Regions from separate parts of the Arthrobacter sp. NPDC057259 genome, predicted to be linked through region 3. Evidence: riboswitches for the same ligand, from Rfam matches in the RefSeq annotation. Region 3 holds a riboswitch; each other region holds the start of a gene.
The links. Region 3 has a riboswitch for thiamine pyrophosphate ahead of ACFUCU_RS01525 (bifunctional hydroxymethylpyrimidine kinase/phosphomethylpyrimidine kinase). Riboswitches for the same ligand answer to the same signal wherever they lie in the genome.
Positions count from the first base shown of each region.

Region 1 (10,391 bases), on a different contig from region 3:
GGGCGTCGAGGGCGGCGAGCAGGGCCTGCGCCGCAGCGGCGGGGTCGTCCGCCTCGGTGATCGCCCGGACCACCACGATCCGCCGGGCCCCGGCGTCGAGGACCTGCTCCACATTTGTCAGGTCGATGCCGCCGATCGCGAACCACGGCACGACGCCGGCTACCTTGCCGCCGTCGCCCGCGGCCTCGGCGCGCTCGATCGCGTCGGCGGCGTAGCGGACCAGGTCCAGGCCGACGGCGGCCCGGCCGGGCTTGGTGGGTGTCGCCCAGACCGGGCCCACGCAGAAGTAGTCCAGCCCGCTCCGGCCCGGCGCGGCGGCGATGGCGGCGTCGACCTGCTCCGAGGTGTGGGTGGACAGGCCGATCACGGTGTCCTTGCCGAGGAAGTCCCGGGCCGCTCCGAACGGAATGTCCTTCTGCCCGATGTGGAACACCGGGGCACCGGCCAGCGAGGCCAGGTCGGCGCGGTCGTTGACGGCCCAGAGCCGGCCGTGGCGCGCCGCGACCGTGTGCAGGACCTCCAGCAGCTCCAGTTCCTCCGCGGCTTCGATGGTCTTGTCCCGGAGCTGGATGATGTCCACGCCCCCGGTAAACGCGGCATCGACAAAGGCTTCAAAGTCTCCGCGGTCCTTGCGGGCATCGGTGCAGAGGTACAAACGGGCGGTGCTGTGGACATCCTGGCTCATGCCCCAAGCGTAGTTCCTCTAAACTGGGCGCATACCGCGGGAGCCCCGCACGCCGTCGACGGCGCAGGGCTGAGAGGGCGTCAGAGCCGACCGCTTGACCTGATCCGGCTAGTACCGGCGTAGGGAAGGAACCCATGAACACCACCCCCAGCCCTAAGGCCCGGCCGCACGGCCCCGGTGCCCAGCCTGACGGCCGCGGTGCTCGGCCTGACGGCCCCCTCGACGCCGTCGTGATCGGCGGGGGCGTGATCGGCCACGGCATCGCCTGGGAACTCCGGCGCTCCGGACGCACCGTGGCGCTGATCGACGACGCCCCCGGGGACGGCGCCAGCTGGGCCGCCGCCGGGATGCTGGCACCCGTCAGCGAACTCCACTACCAGGAGGAGGGACTGCTGCCCCTGATGCTGGAGTCCTCCAGGCTCTGGCCCGCCTTCGCCGGCAGCCTCGCCGACGGCGGCGACGGGGGAGCCGGCACCGGCTACCTCACGACGCCGACCCTCGCCGTGGGCGCCGACGCCGCGGACCGGCAGGCGCTCGCGGACCTGCGCGCCCTCCAGGTGGCCTCCGGACTGTCCGTCGAACCCCTCACCGTGCGGGAGGCCCGCCGCCGCGAACCGTTGCTCAGCCCGGCGATCTCCTGCGCCTTCGAGATCCCCGCCGACCACCAGGTGGACCCGCGCCGCCTGATCACCCGGATCAGAGCCCTGCTGGCAGCCGACACCGGATTCCGGGCCGTCCCGCACCGCGCCGCGGGCCTAATCGAGGCGGACGGCCGGATCGCCGGCGTGCGGCTCAGCGGGGGAGAGGAGATCCGGTCGGCCGAGACCATCGTGGCCAACGGCCTGGGCGCCGCCGCCCTGCAGGACCTCCCGGCCGGGCTCACCCTGCCGCTGCGGCCGGTCCACGGCGACATCCTCCGGCTCCGGGTGCCCGAACGCCTGCGTCCATTGCTGAGTTCCACCGTGCGCGGGCTGGTCCGGGGTGTCCCGGTCTACATCGTTCCGCGCGGAGACGGAACCGTGGTGGTTGGCGCCACCCAGCGCGAGGACCAGGCCGGGGACCTGGCCGTCTCCGCCGGAGGGGTCTACCAGCTGCTGCGCGATGCCCAGCAGCTGGTCCCGGCCGTCGCCGAGCTGGAACTCGTCGAGGCCACGGCCAGGGCACGCCCCGGCACCCCGGACAACGCCCCGCTGCTGGGACGGGTCCGTGCCGCCGGCGGCGGCCACGTTCCGGGCCTGGTGATCGCCACCGGCTTCTTCCGGCACGGTGTGCTGCTGACCCCGGCGGCCGCGGCCATCTGCCGGGAGCTGCTGGACGGCACCCCGGACCCGCGCTGGGACGGGTTCCTCCCGGACCGCTTCGACCGCCCACGCACCGACGCTGAGCACAACCAGTCGACCAGCCAGGCGCACAGCCCTACCAATGCTCTCCACCCCGCGACCCACAGGACAACCGCATGAACATCACCCTCAACGGGAAGCCGCACGCGCTCCCGGACAACGCCACGGTCGGCGCCCTCGTCAGCGGCGTCACCGGCCGGCCCCTGGCGGACAACGGCCAGGCCACGGACGGACGCAAACTCGGCGTCGCCGTCGCGCGCAACGCCGAGGTCGTGCCCCGCAGCCGGTGGCACGCAACAGAACTCATCGAGGGCGACGACGTCGAACTCGTCACCGCGGTACAGGGAGGATGAACGGCATGAACGAAGCAGACACCGCGCAGGAGCCCGCCGTGAAGGCCACGGCGCACCGCGACCCGGTGACCTTCGACGGCGTGGAGCTGGGCTCCCGGCTGATTATGGGCACCGGCGGCGCACCCAGCCTCGACGGCCTCGGCGCCGCACTGGAAGCCTCCGGCACGGAACTGACCACCGTGGCGATGCGCCGCTACTCCCCGGCAGAGAGCGGATCGCTGTTCCAACTGCTGGCCGACCGCAACATCCGGGTGTTGCCCAATACCGCAGGGTGCTTCACCGCCCGCGACGCGGTGCTCACCGCCGAACTGGCCCGCGAGGCGCTGGAGACGGGCTGGGTGAAGCTCGAAGTGATCGCCGACGAACAGACCCTGCTCCCGGACGCCCTGGAACTGGCCGACGCCACCGAGCAGCTGGTGGCGCGCGGGTTCAAGGTCTTCGCCTACACAAACGACGACCCGGTCCTGGCGCTGCGCCTGGAGCACCTCGGCGCCACGGCCGTCATGCCGCTGGGCGCGCCCATCGGCACGGGCCTGGGCATCCTGAACCCGCACAACATCGAACTGATCGCCTCCCGGGCCTCGGTACCCGTGGTCCTCGACGCCGGCATCGGCACGGCCTCGGACGCGGCGCTGGCCATGGAGCTGGGCTGCGATGCCGTGCTGCTGGCCACCGCGGTGACCAGGGCCCAGAACCCGGTGCTGATGGGGGAGGCGTTCAAACACGCCGTCGCCGCGGGCCGCCTGGCCCGGCTGGCCGGCCGCATCCCGCGCCGCGAGCACGCGCTGGCATCCTCCGGCATGGAAGGCCGCGCCGAGTTCCTCTAGGGACCGCGGCCAGGGACTGCGCCTACCCGCCGGGGGAGCGGGGTAGCCTGGGCGCATGCAGATGCGCCTAGAAGTGATCCAGGTTCCGGTGGCCGACGTCGACGCGGCCAAGGAGTTCTATTCCGAGCGGCTGGGGTTCGTGCTGGACCACGACGTCGAACACATCCCGGGGATGCGGGTGGTCCAGCTGACCCCGCCCGGCTCCGCGGCGTCGATCGTGATCGGGACGGGAATGACCGGGATGAAGCCCGGCAGCCTCGAGGGGCTGCAACTGGTGACCCCGGACCTGGCCGCGACGCGCGCCGAGCTGGTGGGCCGCGGGGCGGAGGTCAGCGAAATCGAGGACATGGGCGGCGTCCTATTCGCCCACCTCAGCGATCCGGACGGCAACCGCTGGGTGCTGCAGCAGGCGCTGTAGGGGGCTAGGAGCGCAGGATGGCGTTCAGCCGCTCCGTGTCCTGGGCGGTGCGGGACCGGCCCAGGAGCACGACGGCGGCAACCGCGGCGGCCGCGGCGAGCAGCAGCGGCAGGATCCACGGGATCCAGGTCAGGCCCGGCTGATAGCCGAGGCCCGCGGCCTGGAAGATGATCCAGCTGAGCATCCCCACCGTGAGGGCGACACCGGCGGGTACGGCGATGCCGTACTTGGCATGCCGCTTGTCATTGGCCCAGACGACGAAGCCGGCGGCAACGGCCACCATCGCCACCACGATGAGGGAGAGCACAGCGGGACCTAGAGGGCGCCGAAGCCGACGCGGCGGACCTCTTCGGCGCCGATCTCGACATAGCCGAGGACGCCGGCCGGCACGATTACCTGGCGGCCCTTCTCATCGGTGAGGCGCAGCTCGGTGCCCTTGGCGATGGCCTCGCTGACCAGCGCCGCCACGGCGTCGGCGTCCTGGCCGGACTCCAGGGCGATTTCGCGGCCGATGTTCTGAATGCCGATCTTTACTTCCACAGCAAGGCCTCCCAGCCAATCAAAGTGTTCACGTTCCCCTAAAGGGGGTTTTCTATTTGTAGTCTAGGACTCTTTCGGGAAGCGGCTGATTCCGCGCCAAGCTAAACGGTAGATCAGGTCGCTGGCCACATCGAGGTCCAGGTTGCCGTCCGTTTCCAGCCAGTACCGGGCGCTGACCTGGGCCATGCCGGACAGGCCGCGGCCCAGCAGCTGGGCCTCCAGCAGCGGGAGTTTGGTGTCCTCGGCGATGACCTTGGCGATCGCGTCGGCGAACGTCTTGTTGAAAGTCTCAAGCCGGCGGGCGACGTCGGCGTCGTTCACCAGGTCGGACTCGAACACCAGCCGGTGCGCCTGGTCGTCGTGGGCGATGAACCGGAAGTAGGCCCGCATGACCGCTTGGACGCGTTCGTCGTTGTCGGTCGTGGAGTTCAAGGCCCCCAGCAGCAGCGCGGTGAGGGTGGAGAGGTGGCTGTCCAGCAGCGCCAAGTAAAGCTCACGCTTGGACGGGAAGTGCTGGTAGAGGACCGGCTTGCTCACGTGGGCGGTCTCGGCGATCTCATCCATGGCGGCACCGTGGTAGCCGTTCGCGACGAAGACCTCCTGCGCGGCGGCCAGCAGCTGGGCCCGGCGTTCATCGCGGGGCAGGCGGGCGGAACGCTGCCCACCGGTGCGCGGCTGCGCCGCCGGCTTTCCGGTCTGTCCCCGATCAACCGGTGCCTGATGAACCACTCTGGGCCTTCTTTCCTCGCTGTTGGTTCCACAATACGCGGGGGTAATATGACTGGCGGCAACTTCGGGCATAGATTGAAGTATGGCTTCGAAGTTGACCGAGAACAGTACTTCCGCCGCGGCCGGCCAGGCTCCCGGCCCGCTGGTGGAACCGGCCGCCGACCTCACCGCGGCGGAGGTGGAACGGTATTCCCGCCACCTCATCATTCCCGAGATCGGATCCCTGGGCCAACGCCGCCTGAAGAACGCCAAGGTCCTGGTGATTGGCGCCGGCGGGCTCGGCTCACCCACGCTGCTGTACCTGGCGGCCGCCGGCGTCGGAACGCTCGGGATCATCGACGACGACGACGTCGACCTGAGCAACCTGCAGCGCCAAGTGATCCACAGCGTCGCCGACGTCGGCCGGCCCAAGACCGAGTCGGCGCGGGACGCAATCGCCGCCCTGAACCCCCTCGTTGACGTCCGCCTGCACAACGTCCGGCTCGACGCGTCCAACGCCCTGGAACTGTTCGCCGGCTATGACCTGATCATCGACGGGGCGGACAACTTCGCCACCCGCTACCTGGTCAACGATGCGGCCGCCATCCTGGGCAAGCCCTACGTCTGGGGGTCGATCTTCCGCTTCGACGGGCAGGTCAGCGTGTTCTGGGAGCAGCACGGCCCCACCTACCGCGACCTGTATCCCGAGGCGCCGCCGGCCGGGTCCGTCCCTTCCTGTGGCGAGGGCGGGGTCTTCGGCATGCTGTGTGCCGCCGTCGGCTCCCTGATGGTTTCCGAGGCGGTCAAACTCATCACCGGCGTCGGCCGTTCCTTGCTGGGACGGGTGGCGCTCTTCGACGCCCTGGGCGGCAGCTGGCGCGAAATCAAGGTCTCCCGCGACCCGGACGCGCCCAGGGTCACCGAACTGACCGACTACGAGGCGTTCTGCGGGATCACCCCCGCCGCCGACGCCGGCACGGACACCGGGCACACCATCACCGCCACCCAGCTGGCCACTATGCTCGCCTCCCGCAACGCGGGCCTGCGGCAGTTCGAACTGGTGGACGTCCGGGAGAGCGGCGAGTATGACATCGTCCGGATTGAGGGCGCCCGGCTCATCCCGCAGGGCCGGATCCTCGCCGGCGAGGCGTGGGCCGAGCTGCCGCAGGACACGGACATCGTGTTCCACTGCAAGGCCGGCACCCGGTCCGCGGCCGTCCTGGCCGCCGCCCGGGCCGCAGGCTACGAGCGCGTCAGCCACCTCGAGGGCGGCATCCTCGCCTGGGTCCGGGACGTCGAGCCCGGCAAACCCGTCTACTGAAAGGCAGCTCCATGGTCACGGACAACGGCACCACCCCGCAGCACCCCCTCGGCTCCGGATTCGGGCCCCGCACGACGGCGGCTGAGGCGGTCGCGGGAATCGACCTGCACGGCAAGACCGCCGTCGTCACCGGAGGCTATTCCGGGCTGGGCCTTGAAACGGTCCGGGCATTGGCCTCCGCCGGCGCCAAGGTCATGGTCCCGGCCCGCCGGCCAGAACACGCCCGCGAGGTGCTGGACCGGGCCGGCCTCGACGGCGTGGCCGTCGCCGCCCTGGACCTCTCCGACCTGGACAGCGTCAGGAGCTTCGCTGCGGACCTCCTCGCCTCCGGCTTCCTTGGAGAGGCCGGCAGCCTGGACCTCCTGATCAACAACGCGGCCATCATGGCAAGCCCGGAAACCCGCGTCGGGCCCGGCTGGGAAGCACAGTTCGCCACCAACCACTTGGGCCACTACGCCCTGGCCAACTTGCTGTGGCCCGCCCTGTCCGCCGGAGACGGGGCGCGGGTGGTGGCGTTGTCCTCCACCGGCCACAAGCTCTCGCCGGTCCGGTTCGAGGACCTGAATTTTGACTCCGGCTACGACAAGTGGCAGGCCTACGGCCAGGCCAAGACGGCCAACGCGCTCTTCGCCGTCGAACTCGACGCCCTGGGCAAGTCCTCCGGGGTGCGTGCCTTCGCCGTGCACCCCGGCGGCATCATGACCGAACTGCAACGCCACCTGCCCCGCGAGGAAATGGTCGCCTCCGGCTGGATGGACGAGGCCGGGAACGTCAACGAACGCTTCAAGACCTCCGAGCAGGGCGCGGCCACCTCGGTCTGGGCCGCCACCTCACCGCGGCTGGCGGGAATGGGCGGGGTCTACTGCGAGGACTGCGACATCGCGGAGCCTACCGTGCCGGGCTCGCCGGAGGCCAGGGTCCGCGGCGTCGACGCCCACGCGATCGACCCCGAGGCTGCGGAGAAGCTGTGGCAGAAGTCGGCGGAACTGACCGGCATCAACGCGTTCGCATAGTCAGCGGCCGCGGGAGGGTCAGGGTAGAAACGCCGAGGGCCGGTCAGGGGGAGGGCTGCCGGCAGGGGGTTCGTCAGGCGGATTCGCTGTGGTCGACCGGGCAGCCGGCCTCCGCGGCCCGCGGTGCCTTGCCGGCGGCTGGCTGGGCGGGCTGTTCGACGGTGATGCCGTAGACGGCCTCGAGGCCTGCGACGTAGTCGGCCTGCTGGCCGTTGGCCGCCAGCTCACGGGCGCGGACCGTCGGGACGTGCAGCAGCTGCTTGACCATGCGGCGGAGGGCGAACTCGACCTCCTCGGCGGCGGCGGTGCAGCCGTGGCGGGCGCGGACCTTCTCCATCTCGGCGTCGAGGACGTCCATGGTGTGCCGGCGCAGGGCCACGATGGCGGAGTCCACGGACCGCGCCTCCCGCTCCTGCTCGAAGGCGGTGGCGGCGCCGGCCACGATGCCGCTGGCCTGGGTCAGGGACTCGGCCTGCTCCTGCGGCGCGGCGAGGCGGACCGATTCGAGGGTGAGGAGTTCGACGCCGTCGAGCTCGGCCACGGCGGGGTCGAAGTCGTGGGTGAGCGCCAGGTCGATGGCGATCAGCGGCTGCGGCGAGGCCGAGCGGATGCGGGCGAGCTCGTCCGCCTCGACCCGGCTGTCCGAGCCGCTGCAGCCGATCATGATGTCCGCCGCGGCGACGGCGCCCGGCAGCGAGTCGCTGTCCAGGGCGGTCCCGCCGCGGGTGGCGACGAATCCGGCGGCGCGGCCGGAGGAGGAGAAGACGGAGATGTCGGTGCAGCCGCGTTCCCGCAGCAGGGACATGGTGGCGCCGGCGTAGGCGCCGGTGCCGAAGACCACGACCTTCTTGCCGGCCCAGTCGTTGCTCTCGGAGAGGTCGGTGGCCAGGTCGAGGGCGACGGAGACGATCGAGAGGCCGCGGGAACCGAGGGCGGTCTGCGCGCCGACGTCCTTGGCGGTCTTCGAGGCGGCCTGGAAGAGCCGGACCAGGCCGGAGCTGGCGGTTCCCTCGTGCTGGGCGGAGATCAGGGCGCGGCGCACCTGGCCGGCGATCTCGCGTTCGCCGACGACGGCGGAATCCAGCCCGGAGCTGACGGCGAAGAGGTGCCGGCTGACGTCGGCGCCGGTGCGGGTGTTGAAGGCGCGGGAGACCAGCTGCTTGTTCAGGCCGCTGGTGTCGCTGATCCGGGAGATCAGGGCGGCGCGGGCCGCCTCGACGTCGTCGGGGTTCGGTGCCTCGCCGTAGATCTCGAACCGGTTGCAGGTGGAGAGTACGACGGCGCCGGCGACGGCGGGGGATTCTGCGAGGGCTGAAGTGGCAAGGCCGGAGGCACCGGTGCTCAACTGAGCAACGGTCTCGAGATCGATGTCGGCGTGTGTAGCCACCAATGAGAAAAGAACCACAGCACGACCATCATAGCTTTTTCGTCCTCCGGTAGAAGAGTTTCCGGACGTGGGACTGGGCACTCCCGGCTGTGAGCCGCGGCACATCCGCCGCCCGCCGCTGCCGTTTGACAGCCTGTCGTTATCTTTTGGGGCCGGTTTTGGGCAGAATCAAAGGCATGACTTCACGCGCGGCGGCACCCCACGACTCGACACTGGACGGAACGGACGGCACCCCCGGCTCCCAGGGCGGGCTCGACGCCGGCCACCCCCTGATGGACGGCCGCACCTCCGGGTCGCCGCTGATCACCGCCTACCGCGGCGGCACCCCCTCCCGCCGTCCCGTCTGGTTCATGCGGCAGGCCGGCCGCTCGCTGCCCGAATACCTTAAGGTCCGCGAGGGCGTGGCCATGCTGGATTCCTGCCTCCGCCCCGAGCTGGCCTCCGAAATCACCCTGCAGCCGGTCCGCCGGCACGACGTGGACGCGGCGATCTTCTTCTCCGACATCGTCATCCCGCTCAAGCTGGCAGGCGTCGGCGTCGACATCGTCCCCGGCGTCGGACCCGTCCTGGACACCCCGGTCCGCACCGCCGCCGACGTCGCCGCGCTGCCCACCCTGACCTGGGAGGCGCTGGAACCGATCCGCGAGGCCGTCCGGCTGACCGTCGCCGAGCTTGGCACTACCCCGCTGATCGGCTTCGCCGGGGCCCCCTTCACGCTGGCCGCCTACATGGTGGAGGGCCGCCCCTCCCGCGACCACCTGGGCCCGCGCACCATGATGCACGCCGACCCGGAGACCTGGACCGCGCTGGCCAACTGGGCCGCCGACGCCTCCGGCATGTTCCTGCGAGCCCAGCTCGAGGCCGGCGCCTCCGCCGCCCAGCTCTTCGACTCCTGGGCCGGCTCCCTCGGCCTGAACGACTACACCCGCTTCGTGGCCCCCGCCTCGGCCCGCGCCCTGGACCACGTCCGCCACCTCGGCGCCCCGCTGATCCACTTCGGCACCGGAACCTCGGAACTGCTGGTCGCCATGCGCGACGTGGGCGTCGACGTCGTCGGCGTCGACTACCGCCTGCCCCTCGACGAGGCCAACCGCCGCCTGGGCGGCACCGTGCCGCTGCAGGGCAACATCGACCCGGCCCTGCTGGCCGCCCCGTGGGAGGTGCTCGAGGCCCACGTCCGCGAGGTCATCGCCGCCGGTGCCGCCGCCCCCGGCCACGTGCTCAACCTGGGCCACGGCGTCCCGCCGGAAACCGACCCGGACGTCCTGACCCGCGTGGTGCAACTCATCCACTCCATCGCCCCCGAGTGAGCCCCGTGGCCCCCGACGACATGTCCGCCAGCCCCGCCCCCACCGCGGTGGTGGTGGGCGGCGGCATCTCCGGACTCCTGGCCGCCCGCCAACTGGCCGGGGCCGGCGTCCGCACCACCGTGCTGGAGGCCACCGGAACCTGGGGCGGCTGCGTCGGCAGCCACGTGGTCGCCGGCCTGACCCTGGACAGCGGCGCCGAATCCTTCGCCACCCGCTCCGACGCCGTCGCCGCGCTGGCCCGTGAACTGGGCCTGGGGCCGCAGATCGTTGCCCCGAACCCGGGCGGGGCATGGGTGCAACTGCCCGAAGGCCCGCGCGAACTGCCCAGGACCGGCGTGTTGGGCATCCCCGCAAACCCCTGGGACCCCGAGGTCCGCCGCACCCTGGGCCTGGCCGGCTCCCTCCGAGCCTGGGTCGACACGCTCCTGCCGGCCTCCGTGGGGACCGGGGGCGCCGCCACCAGCGTGGCGGCCCTGGTCCGTGCCCGGA
Region 1 is NZ_JBHUYA010000004.1:219,512-229,902, forward strand. Features, by position in the region: gene thiE (thiamine phosphate synthase) at 1-685, opposite strand, end outside; TPP riboswitch at 712-829, shown strand; gene thiO (glycine oxidase ThiO) at 820-2,145, shown strand; gene thiS (sulfur carrier protein ThiS) at 2,142-2,378, shown strand; gene ACFUCU_RS08815 (thiazole synthase) at 2,384-3,205, shown strand; gene ACFUCU_RS08820 (VOC family protein) at 3,261-3,623, shown strand; gene ACFUCU_RS08825 (hypothetical protein) at 3,628-3,930, opposite strand; gene ACFUCU_RS08830 (DUF3107 domain-containing protein) at 3,939-4,163, opposite strand; gene ACFUCU_RS08835 (TetR/AcrR family transcriptional regulator) at 4,227-4,892, opposite strand; gene moeB (molybdopterin-synthase adenylyltransferase MoeB) at 4,975-6,192, shown strand; gene ACFUCU_RS08845 (SDR family NAD(P)-dependent oxidoreductase) at 6,204-7,205, shown strand; gene ACFUCU_RS08850 (glutamyl-tRNA reductase) at 7,279-8,610, opposite strand; gene hemE (uroporphyrinogen decarboxylase) at 8,769-9,902, shown strand; gene hemG (protoporphyrinogen oxidase) at 9,923-10,391, shown strand, end outside.
Region 1: linked by a shared signal. The riboswitch ahead of thiO (glycine oxidase ThiO) and the one ahead of ACFUCU_RS01525 (bifunctional hydroxymethylpyrimidine kinase/phosphomethylpyrimidine kinase) in region 3 are both predicted to bind thiamine pyrophosphate.

Region 2 (10,391 bases), on a different contig from region 3:
GGGTGCCAGTGCCGGCAGCGGACCGGTAGCGGTGCCGGCGTCGGGCACGTCCCCGCCGACCGTGGTCCGCACCGCCTCGCCGACGACGGCGCCGAGGCCGGCACGGCGTTGCAGCTCCGCCCCGGTGCCCTCCGCCAGAATCCTGGCCACCCCGGCGCGCACCAGGCCGAGCTCGCCCTGGTCCGCCAGGACCGGGGCGAGGTAGTCCACCAGGGCGTTCACCACCTCGGCCGCGGGGCGGGGCCGGAAAGTCCCGAAGTCCAGCAGCTCGGAGGACAGCCCGCAGTTGCTCGCCTGCCAGGCCGCCATCCGCAGGAGCACCGTCGGCACCGGCGCCGGGTCCACGCCGTCGTACCACTCGCGCGAGGCGGTCTCCACCAGCGCCCGCACCAGCACGGCCAGCAGCGCCGCGTCCTCCGCGCGCAGGCACACGTCCGCCACCCGGATCTCCACGGTGGGATGGTTCCGGGCCAGCCGCGCGTCGAAGTACACCATGCCCTCATCGAAGAGCACGCCGCTGTCCAGCAGCCGCGACACCACCCTGCGGTAGGCCGCATGGCTGCCGAAGACCATCGTCGGACCGGCAGCCGGCCAGCGGTTCCAGGCTTGGGTGCGGTAGCTCTCGAACCCCGTTTCCATCCCGTTCCAGTACGGGGAGTTGGCGCTGAGGGCGATCAGCACAGCCAGCTTGTCCCGGATCCGGTCCAGCACCGCCACCCCCTCCTCGGGCGAGTCGATGGCGGCGTGTACGTGCAGCCCGCAGGTGAGCTGCTCCTGGACGGTGAGGCCGAACCGCCGCTGCATCGTGGCGTAGCGCAGTTTGGGGGTGGTGTGGGTGGGTGCGGCCAGCGGCGAGGTGGCCAGTGCCGCGACCCGGGCGCCGTGCACCCGGGCGGCGTCGTCGGCGGTCCGGCGGGCCCGACGAATCTGCCGCAGCAGGGCGTCATGCTCCCGGCACGGCAGCGTCTGGGTTTCGATCTGTTCGAGCTTGAGCTCGAAACTGAAGCCGGAATGGCCGTCGCCGGTCTCCGGGTCCCGGACGAGCCCGCGCAGCATGGCGTCCGCGAGCGCCAGCGGCACCCCGCTGACGGGGTCCACGATCAGCAGTTCCTCTTCGACGCCGAAGGTGCGCATACCCCATTGTGCGCCGGGGGTCTTTAGTCCTGGAAGTACTCGATCTTCGCGCCGATGGTGTTCAGCCGCTCGGCCAGATCCTCGTACCCGCGCTCGATCACGTAGATGTTGCGCAGCTCGGACACGCCCCGGGCGGCCAGCATGGCCAGCAGCAGGCAGGCGGCAGGGCGGAGGGCCGGCGGGCACCCCACCTCGGCGGCGCGCCACTTGGTGGGGCCGTTGACGTAGATCCGGTGCGGGTCCAGCAACTGCACCTGCGCGCCGAGCCGGTTCAGCTCGGTCAGGTAGATGGCGCGGTTCTCGTAGACCCAGTCGTGGATCATGGTCTGGCCCTGCGCGTTGGCGGCGATCACGGCGAAGAACGGCAGGTTGTCGATGTTCAGGCCCGGGAACGGCATGGGGTGGATCTTGTCCTCGGGTGCCTTCAGCTCGGAGGGCCGGGTGGTGACATCCACCAGCCGGGTCCGGCCGTTGCGCGCCACGTATTCGGCGGAGACCTCCAGCCGCTGGCCCATCTGCTCCAGGGTGGCCAGTTCGATCTCCATGAACTCGATCGGCACGCGGCGGATGGTGACCTCGGAGTTGGTCACGATGCCGGCCGTGATCAGGCTCATCGCCTCGATCGGGTCCTCGGAGGGGAAGTACTCGATGTCCACGTCCACCGCGGGCCGGCCGACGATCTTCAGCGTGGTGGTCCCGACGCCGTCGATCTCCACGCCCAGGCGCTGCAGGTAGAAGCAGAGGTCCTGGACCATGTAGTTGGGGCTGGCATTGCGGATGACCGTGGTGCCGCGGCGGTGGGCGGCGGCCATGATGGCGTTCTCGGTGACCGTGTCGCCCCGCTCGCTGAGAACGAAGGAGCGGTTCTCGCCGTCGGCGGGCGGCGCCTGGACGGTGTAGAAGCCGGAAGTCGCCTCCACGCGGAGGCCGAACTGGCGCAGCGCCTGCATGTGCGGCTCCACGGTCCGGGTGCCCAGGTCGCAGCCGCCGGCGTAGGGGAGCCGGTACTCGGCGGACTCGTCCAGGAGCGGGCCCAGCAGCATGATGACGCTGCGGGTGCGGCGGGCGGCGTCGACGTCCATGCCGTCGAGGTCCAGGACGGCGGGGCGGCGGATCTGCAGGTCGGTGGCGTTCAGCCAGGTGCACTCGACGCCGATGCTGGTCAGCACCTCGACGATCCGGTTGACCTCCTCGATCCGGGCCAGCCGGCGCAGTACCGTGGTGCCGCGGTTGATCAGGCTGGCGCAGAGCAGGGCGACGCCGGCGTTCTTGCTGCTGTTGACGTCCACGGCGCCGGAGAGGGTGTGGCCGCCCTCCACGCGCAGGTGGGTCATCTGGGGCCGGCCCACCTTGACGATGGTGCGGCCGAAGATGGACTCCAGGCGCTGGATCATCTTCAGGCTCAGGTTCTGCTTGCCCTGTTCCATCCGGGCGACGGCGCTCTGGCTGGTGCCAAGCTCTGCGGCAAGCTTGCCCTGGGTCCAGCCCTTTTCGCCGCGTGCGTCCTTGAGGACCGTGCCGAGGTGTTCTGCAGTGGGAAGCGTCATACCCAAGAAATATCACACATGAGTTACCGACCACCTCCGGATGCGCTTCAAAGCGCGTAACGTCACACCCCTAGTCGGATGGTGCGATAACCCTAAGCATCACTGCTGGCCGAGGAACACCATGTTCCAGGTTCCCGCGGCGACGGCGGCGGCTACCGCTGACGCCGCGATCACAACGCCGCCCAGGACCACCCACACGTCGAGTCCGGTGAAGCGCGCCTGCCGGGCCCAGGTCCGCCGGGCACCGCCGAAGCCGCGCGCCTCCATGGTCACCGCCAGCCGCGAGGCCCGCCGGACGGCCTGGACCAGCAACCCGAAGCTTTGCCCCAGCATGGCCCGGGCCCGCTGCGCCGGGCTGCCGTGCGAGCCCACGCCGCGGGCCCGCCGGGCCATCCCGATGGTCTGCCATTCCTCCGCCATGAGTCCCACCAGCCGCATCGCGGCGAGCGTGCCCAGCACAAACCGGTGCGGCAGCTTCGCCTGCTGCGCGAGGGCGTCGGCCAGGTCTGTGGGGTCGGTGCAGCTCATGAGCAGCACGGCCGGCAGCGCGATCGCCAGGCCGCGGAGCAGGAAGCCGAGGCCCAGCTGGAGTGATCCCTCGCTGATGGACCAGATCCCCACGTCCAGCAGGATCCGGCCCCGGTCCGGGGCGAGGATGGCGGTGCTCCAGCCGCCCAGGGCAGCGGCCAGGATCAACGGCCAGCCGCGGCGCCAGAGCAGGGCGGGGGTGAGCCCGGCCAGCGGGAAGAGCAGCACCTCGAAGACCAGCGCCACGGACGCGGAGACCCAGTCGATGGACAGGGCCAGCGCCACGGTGACCAGCACGACGCCGGAGAACTTTGCCAGAGGGTTGGCGCGGGCCAGCAGGGCGCGGTTTCCCTCCAGGGTCAGGGCTTCCCTCATGCCGCCGACCCCTGCAGCTTGAGCTCGTCGCCGCCGAGGACGTCGCTGAATTCGGCGTCGTGGGTGACGGAGACGACGGCGGTGCCGGCGTCCAGGAGTTCGGAGAGGAAGGAGGCAAGCTCGGCCCAGGTGTTGGCGTCCTGGCCAAACGTGGGTTCGTCCAGGACCAGGACCTGCGGGTGGGCGGCCAGCACGGTGGCCACGGACAGGCGCCGCTTCTCGCCGCCGGAGAGGGTGTAGGGGTTGGCGTCCACCAGGTCCCGCAGCCGCAGCCGCTCCAGCAGTTCGTCCACCCGGTCCGCGCCGCGGCCCAGCTGCCGCGGCCCGAAGGTCAGTTCGTCCAGCACCCGGCCGGTCACGAACTGGTGTTCGGGTTCCTGGAAGACCGTGCCGATCCGCGGGATCAGCTGCTGCGCCTTCCAGGCATAGGGGTCGATGCCCGCGCCGGCGCTGAGGTCGGTGGTGGCGGACACGGTCCCGGCCACCGGGGCCAGCAGCCCGGCGAGGGTCAGGGCGAAGGTCGATTTCCCGGCGCCGTTGGGCCCGGTGATGGTGAGCGCGCGCCCCGCACGGACCTGCGCGGCGATACCCTCCTGCACCGGCACGGGCGGCACGGCGCGGAAGCGGGTCCGCAGGCCGCCCCGGCGGGGACGGTCGCGGGACACGGCCAGGGATTCTGCGGTCAGCAGCAGGCGGCCCGCCTCGAAGCCGTGCCCCGGACCCTGTCCGGCGCCGCCGGTGCTCCGGGCGCGGGTGGCCGGCACGTGGCCCGGGACCCAGACCCCGGCGGCGATCAGCATCTCCCGCGCCTCGGCCAGCACCCGGTCCGGCGGCCCGTCCAGCAGTACGGCGGCGTCGCCCGCGCTGCCGGGCTGCAGCACCACGATCCGGTCCACCAGGTCCTTCCACACGGAAACCCGGTGTTCCACCACCACCAGGGTGGCGCCGGTCCGGTCCAGGCAGCGGCCCACGGCGTCGCGGACCTCCAGCACACCGGCGGGGTCGAGGTTCGCGGTGGGTTCGTCCAGAAGCAGCAGCCCGGGCCGCATCGCGAGGATGCCGGCCAGGGCCAGCCGCTGCTTCTGCCCGCCGGAGAGCGCCGACGTCGGGTGCCCCAGGGGCAGGGAACCGAGCCCGACGTCGTCGAGCGCCTCCCCCACCCGGGCCCAGATCTCCGCGGGCGGGACGGCGAGATTCTCCGCCCCGAACGCGACATCGTCGCCCACGCGGGAGAGCACCACCTGGGTCTCCGGGTCCTGCTGCACCAGCCCGGCGCGACCCCGCCGGTCCCGGGGCGGGGCCCCGTCGATCAGCAGGCTGCCGCTCTCGTCGGCGTCGTCGGCATCCGCGTCCGCGCCGCCGCCCTCGCCGAGCACCCCGGCGAGGGCGTGCAGCAGAGTGGATTTGCCGGCGCCGGAGGGCCCCAGCAGCAGGACCCGTTCGCCCGGGCTGATGTCCAGGTCCAGTCCGCTGATGGCGGGCCGGGACCGCCCGGCGTGCCGCCAGCCCCAGCCGCGGGCGGTGACCGCGGCGGGGCGGACGTCGTCGGCGTTCATGCGCGCGGTGTCAGGAGAAGACGGGTTCGGTGGCCGCCTTGCGGGAGGCGAAGGAGGCCAGCACCCCGGTCCGGGCCAAACCGCGGGTGGCGATCCAGGCCAGGCCGCCGGCGATCACGGCACCGGAGATGGCGCAGAAGACGATGTAGGCGGCCTTGTCCGCGGCCTCGAAGGCGATGTTCCAGCCCCAGGGCAGGAAGCAGTCGTTCAGGCCGCAGAAGAGGCCCGCGCCGGCGCCGGCGAGCAGGGAGACGGGGAGGTTGAACTTGCTGTAGCGGAAGGCGGCGAAGACCAGCTCCGCGCCGAGGCCCTGCAGGATGCCCGAGATCAACACGGTGGTGCCGTACTGGGAGCCCATGATCAGCTCGCCGGTGGCGGCGACGGCCTCGCAGAACAGTGCGGCGCCGGGCTTGCGGACCACCAGCATGCCGAGCACCGCGGGGATCATCCAGCCGCCGGCGTAGAGGCCGGTCAGGGGCGGGTAGACGGCGGTGAGCGGGACGGACACCACGTTGGAGCCCTGGTCCCAGGCCCAGAAGATGACGCCGCCGGCGATCGCGATCAGCGCCGCCAGGACAATGTCGACCACGCGCCAGCTCTTTTTGCCGGCCGCTGTGGTGCGGGGGGTGGAAATATCGGTCATGTCGTCCTCCTGAGGTACAGGAGGGGAGGGTATTCCGGCCACGGCGGCCGCTGCCGCGTGTTCCGGACACCCTGAGAACTCGACTCCCTTGCGCCGGTACTAACCGGATCAGGTTCGAGGGTCTGCGGCTGTCCGCACTCTCAGCGCCCACCTACGGTTTCCGGATTCCTCCGGAAGGGTCCGACGGCGGCGCTCCCCTGTCGTTATGAATGTCGCCCGTGTGGGCTGGCCCAGTTTACACCCGCGCCGCCGGGGCCCGCCTCCCCTCCCTGCCGAGCCGGATCAGCACGATCCCGGCCGCCAGGAACCACGCCCACATCAGGAGGCCGTAGCCGCCGTAGAGCGCCGGGACGAGGTACCGCAGCGCCTCCGCGAGCAGCCCCAGGGCACCGGCGCCGATGCCCAGCCAGCCCACCGCCCGGGAGAGCCCTGCCCGCACCATGGCCACGGACATGAGGAGGATGCCCGCCGCGGAAAGCACCCCGGCGACGGCGGGTGTGTTGTTCTCGGCGATCACCGCCTCGGCGGCGGCGCTGATCCGCTGCCGCGCGGCGTCGTCGGCCGCCCCGGCGTACCGGTCGCTGAGGTAGACCAGCACCAGAGAGCCGCGGCTGGTAACCGGGATGGCGAGGATCAGCGCCCAGGACAGCCCGCCCACCAGGGCGCCGCCCAGCGCCAGGCCCCGTGCCAGTCCCTCTGCCGCCGGAGCGCACGCCAGGAACAGCGCAGCGAAGACGGGCACCGCCAGGATGTTCGGGACCGTCCAAAGCAGCTGCTCGGCGACGTAGACGGGCTTGTTGCGGGCGATGAACTCCAGCGTCGGCACGGCCCCGTCGACCGGCGGCGGCGCGATGAAGTCCAGCACAAGGGCCAGCACCAGCAGCACCACGAACGCGATCGAGCAGCAGCCGGCCGCCAGCTGGAACGGCGCCCAGGGTGCGCTCCGGTCTCTGTCCATGCCCGACGGTAGGCCGGGCGGCGCGCGGCGGACAGGGGCGTCCGCCCCGGACCGGTGTGCCAGTAGGCTAGGGGCAGTCCTGTTTCCACCCGCAAGGAGCACGAAATGAACATTGTCATCAAACTGCTCGGCACCGGCATCAGCCTGGTCGCCGGTCTCGTCGGCACCAAGCTCGTGGACACCGTCTGGGAGAAGACCACCGGCAACAAGCCGCCGAAGGGCCACGACGACGACGTCCCCACCACGCTGCGCCAGGCCCTGACCTTCGCGCTGATCTCGGCCTCGGTGAGCGCCGTCATCCAGGTCCTCGCCAACCGCGGCACGCAGCGGGCCATCACGCGCTTCGCCAAGACCCAGGACATCGTCTAGGCGCACCGCACCACCGGACTCCGACGGGGAGTCCCCCGGGCATCAGTCCCGGCGGGGCTCCCCGTCCTCGTTGAAGCCGCGTTCCCCGGCGGCCTGCTGCACCACCGCTTCGAGCTCATCCGCGCTCAGCAGCTCCGGGTGGAGATGCTTGGTGCGGTAGCCGGCGCGGCCCACCATGTGCGCGGAGACCGGGACGGTCAGCAGCTGGAAGATCCACGCAACCACCAGCACCGGCCACACCCACCAGGTGCGCATCTGCAGGCCCACGGCGCACAGCAGCACGAACAGGCCCAGGACCTGCGGCTTGGTGGCGGCGTGCATCCGGCTCATCAGGTCCGGGAAGCGGAGCAGGCCGATCGCGGCGCCGAGGGACATCAGCGCACCCACCACCATGAACACGGCGGACACGGCGTCGATCACAGTATCCCCGGAGACGGTCTCAGGATTCATGGGGGTGCCTCCTGCGGTCGGCTACGAAGCGGGCCACTGTCACGGACCCGACGAAGCCGATGATCGAGATCGCCACCAGCAGCATCAGGTTGTTCAGGTGCCGGTTGACGGCCATGTCGATGCACAGCGCGGCGCCCAGGATGGCCAGCAGCACGTCGGTGGCGAGCACGCGGTCCAGCAGCGAAGGCCCTCGGGCGATCCGGATGATGGCGCCGCCCGCCGCGAGGGACAGAATCACGGCGGTCACGGCCAGGACGATCGGCATCATGCGGCTGCCTCCTGTTTGAGAGCGGAAACTTCCTCCGGGGAGCCCATGATCCGGATCAGGCCGGCCTCGGTGTCCCGGACTTCCTTGCGGAGCCTGGCGGCGTCCTCGGCGTCGCGGACGTTGATGCCGTGGATATAGAGCGTGGACGTACCCCTGTCCACCTCCACGACCAGGGAGCCCGGAATCAGCGATATGACGTGGCCGGTGGCGGTGACCAGGAGATCCGAGTGGCTGCGGAGCGGGACCGCGACGATGGCGCTGACCACCCGGGGCCCGCGCACCACGGCGAGGTAGAGCAGCTGGAAGCTCGCCGCGACCACCTTGCCGAGGAACACCAGGCCAAAGGGGACGGCGCGCAGCACGTTGAACCGTCCCCCCAATTCCACCGGCGGCAGGTAGAACAACCGGGCCACGAACACAGCGATCAGCGCCCCGAAGAGCAGGTTGCCGGCGCTGAAGTCCTGCCAGAGGGCGCCCCAGACGATCACCAGCCAGACCAGCAGCGGCAGTTCCTGGCGCAGCGAGATCCGTTTGCGGGTCATTTGCCGCCTCCCTGGGCCACGGGCTGCGGTGGGGCCGGGACCGTGACCTCGTCACCGAGCACCGCGTGGATGTAGGAGGACCGGTCCAGCATCTCGGCCGCGGACTGGCCGGAGAGGCGGAACAGCGGCCCGGCGAACACCGTCAGGGCCACGCCGAGGATGACCAGCGCCAGCGTGGAACCGACCATGGTGCGCGGCAGCAGGCTCACCGAGTGGCGAGCGGAGGATGAGCCGGTCCCGTGGGACTCCCCGCCCGGGGCGGCGAGCAGCACCGGGTCCGGGTGCTCGGCGTCCTCGGGCTTGCGCCAGAAGGCGCGGTTCCAGACGCGGGCGATGGCCAGCAGGGTCAGCAGGCTGGTCAGGACGCCGCCGGCCACCAGCGCGTACGCCAGCGGGGTGCCGAGCAGGACGCCGGCCTGCAGCAGGCCCAGTTTGCCCAGGAAGCCGGAGAGCGGAGGGATCCCGGCGAGGTTCATGGCCGGGATGAAGAACAGCACGGCCAGCAGCGGGGAGAGCTTGGCCAGGCCGGCCACCCGGTCCACGGAGGAGCTGCCGGCGCGGCGTTCAATCAGCCCGGTGACCAGGAAGAGGCTGGTCTGGATGGTGATGTGGTGCGCCACGTAGAACACCGCGGCGCCCAGGCCGGCCACCGAGGACATCGCCAGCCCGAACACCATATAGCCGATGTGGCTGACCAGGGTGAAGGAGAGCAGACGTTTGATGTCGCTTTGCGCGAGCGCACCCAGAATCCCCACCACCATAGTCAGCAGCGCCACCACCATCAGCGGCTGGTTGAAGGTGTCGCCGGGGAAGAGCAGCGTCTCGGTGCGGACGATCGCGTAGACGCCCACCTTGGTGAGCAGGCCGGCGAACACCGCCGTAACCGGGGCGGGGGCGGTCGGGTAGGAGTCGGGCAGCCAGAAGGAGAGCGGGAAGACGGCGGCCTTGATCCCGAACGCCACGAGCAGCAGCACGTGCAGCAGGTTCCGGGTGCCCTGGTCCAGGTCCCCCAGCTTCATGGCCAGGTCCGCCATGTTGATGGTGCCGGTGGCGCCGTAGATCATCGCGATGGCGATTAGGAACAGCACCGAGGAGACCACGGAGACCACCACATAGGTCACGCCGGCGCGGATCCGGGGGCCGGTGCCGCCGAGGGTCATCAGCACGTAGCTGGCCGTCAGCAGGATCTCGAAGCCCACGTAGAGGTTGAACAGGTCTCCGGAGAGGAAAGCGTTGGACACCCCGGCCACCAGGATCAGGTAGGTGGGGTGGAAGATCGAGACCGGGGCGTCACTGTCGCCGTCGGCCATGCCCTGCCCGGTCGCATAGACCAGCACGGCCAGGCTGACGGCGGAGGAGACCACCAGCATCAGCGAGGAGAACTGGTCCACCACCAGCACGATCCCCCACGGCGGCAGCCAGCCGCCGATGCTCACCGCCGCCGTGCCGCCCTCCCAGACGGAGGCCAGCAGCCAGCACTCAAGCAGCAGGGTCAAGGAGAGCAGCGCGATGCTGACCGTCCGCTGCGCCCGGGAGTGCCGGATCAGCAGGAAGGTCAGGGCGGCGCCCAGGATGGGGAGGACGACGGCGAGCGGGGCAAAGCTGGCGATGTTCACTCGGACCCTCCTTCCTGGTTCGGGGCGGTGGTGCGGGAGCCGGGCCGTTCCTCGGCCGCGGCTTCGCTGGCCGGCATCTGCCGGGCGCCGGCCAGGATGGTCCCGCCGGCGTCGGGCTCGACGGCGGGCAGCGGGAATTCGGAGGTTTCCTCGGGGATGACGGCGTCGTCCTCGGCGTCGAAGCTGGGCGTCTCGGCAACCCGGAGGTCCTCGGCGTCGTCCTGGATCTCATCCTGCCGGGCCAGCACCCAGGTGCGGTAGATGATGCCGAGCATGAACGCGGTCACGGCGAAGGAAATCACGATCGAGGTGAGGATCAACGCCTGCGGCAGCGGGTCGCTGTAGGCGCCGGGATCGGTGTCCTTGGCGAACAGCGGGGCCAGGCCGGCGTATCCGCCCGTGGTG
Region 2 is NZ_JBHUYA010000003.1:45,997-56,387, reverse strand. Features, by position in the region: gene ACFUCU_RS06130 (glutamate--cysteine ligase) at 1-1,134, opposite strand, end outside; gene ACFUCU_RS06125 (UDP-N-acetylglucosamine 1-carboxyvinyltransferase) at 1,158-2,681, opposite strand; gene ACFUCU_RS06120 (energy-coupling factor transporter transmembrane component T family protein) at 2,781-3,584, opposite strand; gene ACFUCU_RS06115 (ABC transporter ATP-binding protein) at 3,581-5,140, opposite strand; gene ACFUCU_RS06110 (ECF transporter S component) at 5,151-5,783, opposite strand; TPP riboswitch at 5,851-5,992, opposite strand; gene ACFUCU_RS06105 (hypothetical protein) at 6,019-6,741, opposite strand; gene ACFUCU_RS06100 (DUF4235 domain-containing protein) at 6,847-7,110, shown strand; gene mnhG (monovalent cation/H(+) antiporter subunit G) at 7,153-7,560, opposite strand; gene ACFUCU_RS06090 (monovalent cation/H+ antiporter complex subunit F) at 7,550-7,828, opposite strand; gene ACFUCU_RS06085 (Na+/H+ antiporter subunit E) at 7,825-8,370, opposite strand; gene ACFUCU_RS06080 (Na+/H+ antiporter subunit D) at 8,367-9,986, opposite strand; gene ACFUCU_RS06075 (Na(+)/H(+) antiporter subunit C) at 9,983-10,391, opposite strand, start outside.
Region 2: linked by a shared signal. The riboswitch ahead of ACFUCU_RS06110 (ECF transporter S component) and the one ahead of ACFUCU_RS01525 (bifunctional hydroxymethylpyrimidine kinase/phosphomethylpyrimidine kinase) in region 3 are both predicted to bind thiamine pyrophosphate.

Region 3 (10,391 bases):
GCCAGCTCAAGGACTCCCTCGCGGAGGTCCCGGCCGAATTCTGCTTCACGCAGTCCAACTCGCCGCGGGCCATCCCCGCCGAGGAACTCGGCGAGCTTGCCTTGGACCTGGGCTTCGGCGAGGACCTCGTGCACACCGCGGAGAAGCTCGACGACGCCCTCGAATGGGCGGTGGAGCGGGCAGAATCCAACGACGACCTGGCCGGCGGCATCCTGGTCACCGGCTCCATCACGCTCGTCGCCGAAGCCCGGATCCTGCTCGGAAAGTCCGAGGCGTAACCGATGGCGAAACTCACCAAGGCCCAGCGCGAGTGGCGCCCGGGCATGCCGAAGAAGCGGCGTTCAACCAAGGTCATGTTCGCCTCCACGGTCCTCCTGCTGGAGGCCTTCGTGGCGCTCTTCGGGACCCTGGCCGTGTTCGGCCTGCGGCGCGGGGAATTTCCCCCGGCGCTGGTCTTTGGGCTCGGCATCGGGCTGGCCCTGGTGCTGGCACTGACCTGCGCGGTGCTGACCAAACCGTGGGGCGTGGCTCTGGGCTGGGTACTGCAGCTGGTGCTGATCCTCACCGGTTTCGTGGAACCGACCATGTTCGTGGTGGGCGCCCTGTTCGCCCTCACCTGGTGGTACGGCATCCGCACCGGCATCCGGATCGACCGCGAGGCGGCCCAGCGGGACCGGGAGCAGGCTGCCTGGGAGGCCGCCAACCCGGACACCCCGAGCAACTAGACTTGTCCCAAACCCACCCCAACACATTGGAGCAGCTGTGAGCATCGAGCGCACCCTAGTCCTGGTCAAGCCCGACGGCGTCGCCCGCAACCTGACCGGCAGCATCATCGCCCGGATCGAAGCCAAGGGCTACGCCCTGGCCGAACTGAAGAAGGTCAACGCCACCCGCGAACTCCTCGAGCAGCACTACGAAGAGCACGTCGGCAAGCCCTTCTACGAGCCGCTGGTCGAATTCATGCTCAGCGGCCCCGTGGTCGCGGCGATCTTCGAGGGCCACCGCGTGATCGAGGGCTTCCGTTCGCTGGCCGGCACCACCGACCCGACGACGGCGGCTCCGGGCACCATCCGTGGCGACTTCGGCCGCGACTGGGGCGTCAAGGTCCAGCAGAACCTGGTCCACGGCTCCGACTCGGTGGAGTCCGCCGAGCGCGAGATCGAGATCTGGTTCTAGGCTCCCGCCCCCGCGGGGCGCGAAAAAAGCCGGGGCCGGTGTTCGTAATCGAACACCGGCCCCGGCTTTTTCGCGTTGCTGCGGCCTCTTAGTAGCCGGACGTACCGACGAAGACCTGGATGAAGGCGAAGAAGATCGTGGCGACGACGGCGATGTAGAGCAGGGCGGTCAGGATCCAGCCGGACTCGCCCAGGATGCGGGTGGCGCCGGCGGGCATCGGAATGACGCCGTGGGTGATGTTGCGGACGGTTACCCAGACGAAGAGCGGAATCATGGCCGCCCAGACGATCATGCAGAACGGGCAGAGGATGTGGATCGAGTACAGCGCCTGCGACCACAGCCACACCACGAAGGCGAAGCCCAGGGTCACGCCGGTCTGCAGCCCGATCCAGTACCAGCGGGCGAAGCGGGCGCCGGACAGCAGGCCCATGCCGGTGGTGATGATCACGGCAAAGGCGACGATCCCGATGAACATGTTCGGGAAACCGAAGAGTGAGCTCTGCCAGGTCTGCATCACCTGGCCGCAGGAGATCCAGGGGTTGACGTCGCAGACGGTGACGTGGCTGGGGTCCTTGAGGACGGCGAGCTTCTCCAGCACCAAGGCGCCGGAGGCGAGCCAGCCGACGACGCCGGTAATCACCAGCAGCCAGCCGAACGGCCGCGGCCGGGTCATCGACGGAACCTGCCGGTCCGCTTCGGCCGGTCCGTTGTCCCGTGCCGGGGTGGCCACGTCGTCAGGGGCGTGGGAGATGCTGGGCATGGATCGTTCGTCCTTTGCGTCGGTTCTCGGTGCTGGGTCTTCTCATGGTCAGGTTCTCTGTGTTGTGGTCCGTCGCGACCGTAGCGGTGGCTGCGGAACGGCGTGCTCAGGCCGATTCTATCGCCGGAGGCTGGACGAATCCCGGGTTCCGGTCCCGGCCACCCCCTCGCGTACCGGTGATTCGGTGTCATGTGCGTCCGGGATGTGTGGCCTAAGCCGGCATTTCCGAGTGCTGTGAGACAATGAAGCTGGCTGGGACGTGAACCACATTCGCGCTTCAGTCCGGCGACTTCGAATTCAAGACCGCCAATGAGGAGCAGGGATCTTCCCGGGTCTGATGATCCGGTTTTCCCGCAATGCCATTGGACGGCACCTGGTTGTGATGCATCGATCAACGGGTTCGCAGCGAAGCCGCCGGCCCTCCAGGGCTGCCGCACCCCAAGGCCGGTGCGAACCTGAGGGTATTCAATTGACTTCTGTCAATGCCTGCGGGTGTTGACAAATATATGCCCCCAGGGCGCCGGATGTGGCGGCGCATCAGGGGCAGGAGCGTGGCCACATATGGATAATGAACAGCTGGAAACGGGCAACGACGAAGCAACGGTTTCCGACGCCCCCATGACCGACGGCGCAACCGCCACCGAGGTGCCGGAAAAGCCTAAACGGGCACCGCGCACCCGAAAGAAAGCGGCTCCCAAGGCCGAAGCGGCCGCACCGGCCGATGAAACCGCCGACGCCGCGGCTCCCGCCGCAGGCGCCGAAGCAGACGCTGCCAATGCAGACAACAGCGTCCCGGCCGATGCCGCGGAGGAACCCGCAGCGGAGAAGGCCCCGGCGCGCCGGACCCGCACCCGCCGCCAGGCCGCCCCGAAGGCAGCCGCAGCACCCGAGGCTGACGCCGCGGACGAAGCCCCCGCCCTCCTGACCGTTTCCGAGGCCGTGGCCCCCGCCGACGTTCCCGCCGATGCCGAGGCTGAGGCCGATGTCCCGCGCAAGCCGGTCCGCCGCCGGGCCAGCCGCGCCAAGGCTGCCCCCGCCGAGGTGCCCGCGGAAACCGCCCCGGAGGCCGGCGCCACCGACGACGCGCCCACGGCTGATGCTGCCGTTGCCGCCCCGGACGCTCCCGCCGCCGCCACCGAAACCCCCGCCGAGCAGGCCCCGGCAACGGAGGCCCCCGCCGAGGAGGCCCAGGAAACCGAAACGCCGTCGTTGTTCCTCGCCCCTTCCGCCCCCGGCGCCGTCACCTCCATGCTCTTCCAGGCCCCGGACCTCACCGCTGTCGTCCGTCCCGCCCCTGCCGCGGCAGCTGCCGAGGACACAGACACCGACGAAGACGAGGAAGACGACGAGCAGGGCAACCGCCGCCGTCGCCGCAGCCGCGGCCGCCGTGGCCGCAGCCGGGTCTCCGAGGCCGACACCGACGCCGAGCCCGGCGACGAGGACGCCGAGGAGGGCCGCGAGGCCGCACTGGAGGACGGCGTGACGTCCCGCCGCCGCCGTCGCCGCCGTCGCGGTGACCAGGACCTCGAACTGACCGGCGGCAGCGACGACGACCCGCCCAACACCGTCACCCGGGTCCGCGCGCCGCGCACCGTCAGCGAAGCACCGGTCAGCAACCGCGTCACCTCGGTCAAGGGCTCCACCCGGCTGGAGGCGAAGAAGCAGCGCCGCCGCGAGTCCCGCGACACCGGCCGCCGCCGCACCGTCATCACCGAAGCGGAGTTCCTGGCGCGCCGCGAATCCGTGGACCGGCAGATGATCGTTCGCCAGCGCGACGACAGAATCCAGATCGGTGTCCTCGAAGACGGCGTCCTGGCCGAGCACTTCGTGTCCAAGACCCAGCAGGACTCCCTGATCGGCAACGTCTACCTGGGCCGCGTCCAGAACGTGCTGCCCTCTATGGAGGCGGCCTTCGTCGACATCGGACGCGGCCGCAACGCCGTGCTGTATGCCGGCGAGGTCAACTGGGACGCCGTCAACCTCGAGGGCAAGCAGCGCCGGATCGAGAACGCGCTCAAGTCCGGCGACTCCGTCCTGGTCCAGGTGACCAAGGACCCGGTGGGCCACAAGGGCGCCCGCCTCACCAGCCAGATCTCGCTGCCCGGCCGGTACCTCGTGTACGTGCCCGGCGGTTCCATGACGGGCATCTCCCGCAAGCTGCCCGACGTCGAACGCAACCGGCTCAAGCGCATCCTCAAGGACCGCCTGCCGGAAGACGCCGGCGTGATCGTCCGCACCGCGGCCGAGGGAGCCTCGGAAGAGGAGCTGACGCATGACATCAACCGGCTCCGCGCCCAGTGGGAGGGCATCGAAAGCCAGGCCACGTCCACCAAGATCCTCGCCCCGGAGCTCCTCTACGGCGAACCGGACCTGACCATCAAGGTGGTCCGCGACGTGTTCAACGAGGACTTCTCCAAGCTGATCGTCTCCGGTGAGGAGGCCTGGGACACCATCGAGGCCTACGTCACCTACGTGGCACCGGACCTGGTGGGCAGGCTCGAGAAGTGGACCAAGGACACGGACATCTTCTCCGCCTGGCGCATCGACGAGCAGATCCACAAGGCTCTGGAACGCAAGGTCTTCCTGCCGTCCGGCGGCTCCCTCGTGATTGACCGCACCGAGGCAATGACCGTGGTGGACGTCAACACCGGCAAGTTCACCGGCAGCGGCGGCAACCTCGAGGAAACCGTCACCAAGAACAACCTCGAAGCGGCCGAGGAAGTCGTCCGCCAGCTGCGCCTGCGCGACATCGGCGGCATTATCGTCATCGACTTCATCGACATGGTGCTCGAATCCAACCGCGACCTCGTTCTGCGCCGCATGGTGGAGTGCCTGGGCCGGGACCGGACCAAGCACCAGGTGGCCGAGGTTACCTCGCTCGGCCTCGTGCAGATGACCCGCAAGCGGATGGGCACCGGCCTGCTGGAAGTCTTCGGCGAGCAGTGCGAGGCCTGCGCCGGCCGGGGCGTCGTCACGCACGACGAACCGGTCGAGCACCGCCGCGCCAACACCGTCGCCGCGGAACACCATGTTCCGCGCACCGAGCAGCAGCCCGCCGCCCGCAACGAGCGCAAGCGCCGCCGCGGCAAGGGCGGCCAGGGCACCGAGGGCCAGCAGCAGCAGGTGCCGGCGGCCGGGCACCACGAGCCCACCGAGGCCGAGCGGCACGCCAAGGCCGAGGCCACCCGTGCAGCGCTGGCGAATATCGCGGCGGCCGCCCACGCGGCCCACCTGCACGACGGCGACGCCAGCGCAGCGCCCGACGCCGAGACCCGGCAGGCGGCGCTGGACGCCGCCGTCGAGCTGGCCTCCACCGAGGAAGCAGCAGGTCGTCCCGCCGCCGTGCTGACGTTCGGCGGCGAGCAGGTGGCCCTGCCCTTCGTCGAGCACGCCGAGCAGGCGCCGCAGCCGGCCCTGACCCTGGACCTGCTGACCGAGGCGTTCGCCAACCTGGGCGACTCGGACTCGCGGAACCGCCAGTCCGGGACCACGGAGTCCGCGGTCCGCGAGGCCGTCCCGTCCGTGGAAGCGCCGTCCGTGGAAGCACGGTCCGTGGAAGCCCCCGCCCCGGAGGCTGAAGCACCCGCCGAGGCTCCGGCCGCCGGACGGTCCGCCGACCAGTCCCGGGCCACCCGTGGCCGGGGACGTGCCCGCACGGCCCGGATCCAGCCGCCGAACGCCCGCAACCGCGCGGCCGAACCGGAAAACCGCAGGGAACCCGCCCCGCAGCAGGCTCCGAAACAGGAAACCCGCCAGCAGGAGGCTCCGAAGACGGCCGCACCGACGGCGGCCCCCGTCGCCACCCGCACTCCGGCGGCAGCGGAACCGGCCACCGGCCAGCGCCGTCCGCGGCGGCACCGTAGTGCCAGCCGTGCCCAGGGGGCAGCCAACGAGACCGCCGTCGAGCAGCGCCGGCAGGCCTCCGCCCCGTCCGGCCAGGGCTCCGTCCACGAGGCCAAGGCACCGGAAACGGTCAAGCCGGTCGTCAAGGACAACGGGGGCCCGATCATCCTCGGCGTCGGCGTACCGGCCTCGGAGCTCTAAACCGCTCCGCCGCCGCACCACCCGGTACCGCTCCGTACCACTCGCGGGTATCTCCCGGACTCGACGTTTCGAAGCGTCGGCTCCGGGCGGTACCCGCGAGCCGGTTAAGGAGGAAGGCTGGCCGGAGGATCGAACGGGACGGGCGGGCGAACCCGGGACGGGGCGCTACGCTGGAACGCGACACGGGGTGCCGCGCATCGGACCGGCTGAGATCCACACCCGTTGAACCTGTCCGGTTAGCACCGGCGAAGGGATGTCTCTTGTCTTTGACCCAACCCGCGGCAGCACCCGCGGCACCTTCAACCACGCCCGCGGCCGGCGCCAGTTTCCTGCAGACGGTGTTCCCTGCATCCAGGGCCGACGCCGGACCCGAGGCGTCGGCCGGCATGGCCCACGACGCCACCGGACGGGCCCCGGTTCCCCGGGTCCTGGCCATCGCCGGGTCCGACCCCTCCGGCGGCGCCGGGATCCAGGCGGACCTGAAGAGCATCGCGGCCATGGGCGGCTACGGCATGGCCGCCATCACCGCGCTGACCGCGCAGAACACCCGCGGCGTCCGGTCCGTGCACGTGCCCCCCGCCGCCTTCCTGACCGAGCAGCTGGACGCCATCGCCGAGGACATCACCATCGACGCCGTCAAGATCGGCATGCTCGGCGACGCCGGCGTCATCGACGCGGTGCGTGAGTGGCTGGAACGCACCCGGCCCGCCGTCGTCGTCCTGGACCCCGTCATGGTCGCCACCAGCGGCGACCCGCTGCTGCAGGAATCGGCCGTCGCGGCCCTCCACACCCTGCTGCCGCTCGCCGACCTGGTGACCCCGAACCTGGCCGAACTCGCCCTCCTGCTGGATGAACCGGTCGCCGCCGGCTGGGCGGGGGCGCTGGAGCAGGGCAAGCGCCTCTCCGCGCTGGCCGGAACCACGGTCCTGGTCAAGGGCGGCCATCTCGAGGAGGACGCCGACGGCGGGTGCCCGGACGCGCTGGTCAACAGCGCGGGACTGCCCGGCAGCGAGACCGTGGTGGTGCCGGGGGAGCGGGTCGACACCCGCAACAGCCACGGAACCGGGTGCTCGCTGTCCTCGGCCCTCGCCACGGCCTACGCCGCCGGCGGGGACTGGGAGGCCGCGCTGCGACGCGTCAAGCCCTGGCTGCTCGGGGCGCTGCGCGAAGCCGGACGGCTCGACGTCGGCACCGGCAACGGACCCGTCCACCACTTCCACCACCTTGCCCAGCCGGCGGAACCGGCGCCCGGGGCCGGCGCGGAACACTCCACGGAACACCTTAAGGAACCCGGCGACTTCGCCACCGGCCTCGAGCCCCTCGCCGCGGAGGGCCTGTCGGAGATCTACGCCCTGGACTTCATCCGGGGCCTGGCGGACGGGACCCTGCCGGAACACGAGTTCGCCTACTACCTCGGCCAGGACGCGCTCTACCTCAACGGCTACTCCCGGGTGCTGTCCCGCGCCGCGGCGCTTGCCCCGACGGAGGCGGAGCAACTGTTCTGGTCACGGTCGGCCGCCCAGTGCCTTGAGGTTGAGTCGGAACTGCACCGCAGCTGGCTCGCCGGGCGCGCCGGCACCCCGCGGCAGGGACCGGTCACCAAGTCCTACGTGGACCACCTGCACGCTGCGTCCCTGGCCGGCAGTTACGGGGTCCTCGTGGCCGCGGCGGTGCCCTGCTTCTGGCTCTACGCCGAGGTGGGCGCCGCGCTGCACGCACAGTACCTCGCCGCGGGCGCGGACGAAGGCCACCCCTACGCGGCCTGGCTGCGGACCTACGCGGACGAGGCCTTCGCCGAGTCAACCCGGCAGGCGATCCGCTACACGGACGCCGCCGCCCGCCGCGGTTCCGCCGCCGAACGGGGCGCCATGACCGAGGCGTTCGTCCACTCGGTGCGCTTCGAGGTGGACTTCTTCGACGCGCCGAGGCTCCACGCCTGACCCGGAACGGGGACCGCGGCCGGTAAGGTGGTGGGGCGCGGTTCCCGAAAGCGGCTGCGGCGCCCGGTCCGGTTCCTTGAAAAACGGCACTGTGGCACCGGTCACGCCCGACTCTCCGGGGCCTGCCTCGTTTGCGGCCGAAGGCGAAATTAGCGTAGTCTTGATCTTCGGTGCTTACGCCAACACTTGGGTTATGACCTTGAGGACCTGTCCACCCCACGCGGGACGGATGATCCACGGGATAGCTCATGGGTTCCCCCGGGGAACCTGCCGGCGTTGAGGCACAGCGTGAGCCGCTCCGGTATTTCGGGGCCAGGTTCCGCACGCAAATCTAGTAATAAACGTCGAGAGAAGTGAGTTCCCCAGTGGTGTACGCGATTGTCCGCGCAGGCGGCCGCCAAGAGAAGGTTTCTGTTGGAGACTTCGTTACCCTGAACCGCGTCCCCGGTGGAGCCGGCAGCACCTTTGAGCTGCCCGCACTGCTCCTGGTGGACGGTGACAAGGTCACGTCTGCCGCAGCGGACCTGGCTAAGGTAACGGTTACGGCTGAGATCCTGGAAGACCTCCGTGGTCCCAAGATCGTCATCCAGAAGTACAAGAACAAGACCGGTTACAAGAAGCGCCAGGGTCACCGTCAGGAACTGACCAAGGTCAAGATCACCGGTATCAAGTAACTTTCCGTTACTGATCAGGTTCCCGCAGTTTCCCAGAATTTTTTGAAGGCAGGCATTCCAAATGGCACATAAAAAAGGCGCGAGCTCCACTCGCAACGGTCGTGACTCCAACGCCCAGTACCTCGGCGTGAAGCGCTTCGGCGGCCAGGTTGTTTCCGCCGGCGAGATCATCGTCCGCCAGCGTGGCACCCACTTCCACCCGGGCGCCGGCGTTGGCCGTGGCGGCGACGACACCCTGTTCGCACTGACCCCCGGCGCTGTCGAGTTCGGCACCCGCCGCGGCCGTCGCGTCGTGAACATCGTGGCTGCTGCAGCCGCAGAGTAACACCTACGTTTCACAATCGGTGGGGCGGGCCAATGGGTCCGCTCCACCGGTGTTTTAACCGCATTACAATCATTCCGGGACCTTGCGGACCGGGAACAGCACTGAGGAGATCCACGTGGCCAGCTTTGTAGACCGGGTAGTACTGCACGTATCCGGCGGTACCGGCGGTCACGGGTGTGTCTCCGTCCACCGTGAAAAGTTCAAGCCCCTCGGCGGACCCGACGGCGGCAACGGCGGCAACGGCGGCGACGTCATCCTCCGCGTCGATCCCCAGACCACCACCCTCCTGGACTACCACCACGCCCCCCACCGGCACGCCACCAACGGCGGCCCCGGTATGGGTGACTGGCGCGGCGGCAAGAACGGCGAGACCCTGGTCCTGCCCGTCCCCGAAGGCACCGTCGTCAAGAGCAAGGATGGCACCGTCCTGGCCGACATGGTGGGGGAGGGCACCGAATACATCGCCGCCGCCGGCGGCCTCGGGGGCCTCGGCAACGCCGCCCTGTCCTCGCAGAAGCGCCGCGCCCCCGGCTTTGCCCTCCTCGGCATCGAGGGCGAATCCAGCGACATCGTCCTGGAACTGAAGTCCATCGCGGACATCGCCCTGGTCGGCTTCCCGTCCGCCGGCAAGTCCAGCCTGATCGCCGCCATGTCCGCCGCGCGGCCCAAGATCGCGGACTACCCCTTCACCACCCTGATCCCCAACCTCGGCGTCGTCCAGGCCGGCGACATCCGCTTCACCATCGCCGACGTGCCCGGCCTGATCGAGGGCGCCAGCGAGGGCAAGGGCCTCGGCCACCACTTCCTGCGCCACGTCGAACGCTGCGCCGCCCTGGTCCATGTCCTCGACTGCGGCACGCTCGAATCTGACCGCGACCCGCTCTCCGACCTGGCCGTGATCGAGGCCGAGCTGGAGAAGTACGCCGTCGACATGAGCTACGCCGGCACCGACGGCGAGGTCGTCCCGCTGAACCACCGCCCTCGGCTGGTCGCCCTGAACAAGGTGGACCTGCCCGACGGCAAGGACATGGCCGAGTTCGTCCGCCCCGAGTTGGAGAAGCGCGGCTACCGCGTCTTCGAAATCTCCGCCACCAGCCACGAGGGCCTGCGCCAGCTCGGCTTTGCCATGGCAGAGATCGTCAAGGCCGCCCGCGATGCCGTCGCCGCCACCCCGCCGAAGGTCGCCGCCCCGGTGCTGCGCCCCCGCGCCGTCAACGAATCCGGCTTCACCATCCGGCGCGAGGAGCGCGGCATGGAGCCGTTGTTCCGCGTCCTGGGCGAAAAGCCGGTCCGCTGGGTCAAGCAGACGGACTTCACCAACGAGGAAGCCATCGGCTACCTCGCGGACCGGCTGGCCAAGCTGGGCGTGGAAACCGAGCTGTTCAAGCAGGGCGCCAAGCCCGGCGACGCCGTGGTGATCGGCGAGGACGACGGCGTCGTCTTCGACTGGGAGCCCACTATGATGGCCGGCG
Region 3 is NZ_JBHUYA010000001.1:320,154-330,544, forward strand. Features, by position in the region: gene ACFUCU_RS01500 (bifunctional folylpolyglutamate synthase/dihydrofolate synthase) at 1-278, shown strand, start outside; gene ACFUCU_RS01505 (DUF4233 domain-containing protein) at 282-725, shown strand; gene ndk (nucleoside-diphosphate kinase) at 763-1,176, shown strand; gene ACFUCU_RS01515 (vitamin K epoxide reductase family protein) at 1,265-1,936, opposite strand; gene ACFUCU_RS01520 (Rne/Rng family ribonuclease) at 2,498-5,980, shown strand; TPP riboswitch at 6,154-6,251, shown strand; gene ACFUCU_RS01525 (bifunctional hydroxymethylpyrimidine kinase/phosphomethylpyrimidine kinase) at 6,367-7,920, shown strand; gene rplU (50S ribosomal protein L21) at 8,286-8,594, shown strand; gene rpmA (50S ribosomal protein L27) at 8,656-8,919, shown strand; gene obgE (GTPase ObgE) at 9,035-10,391, shown strand, end outside.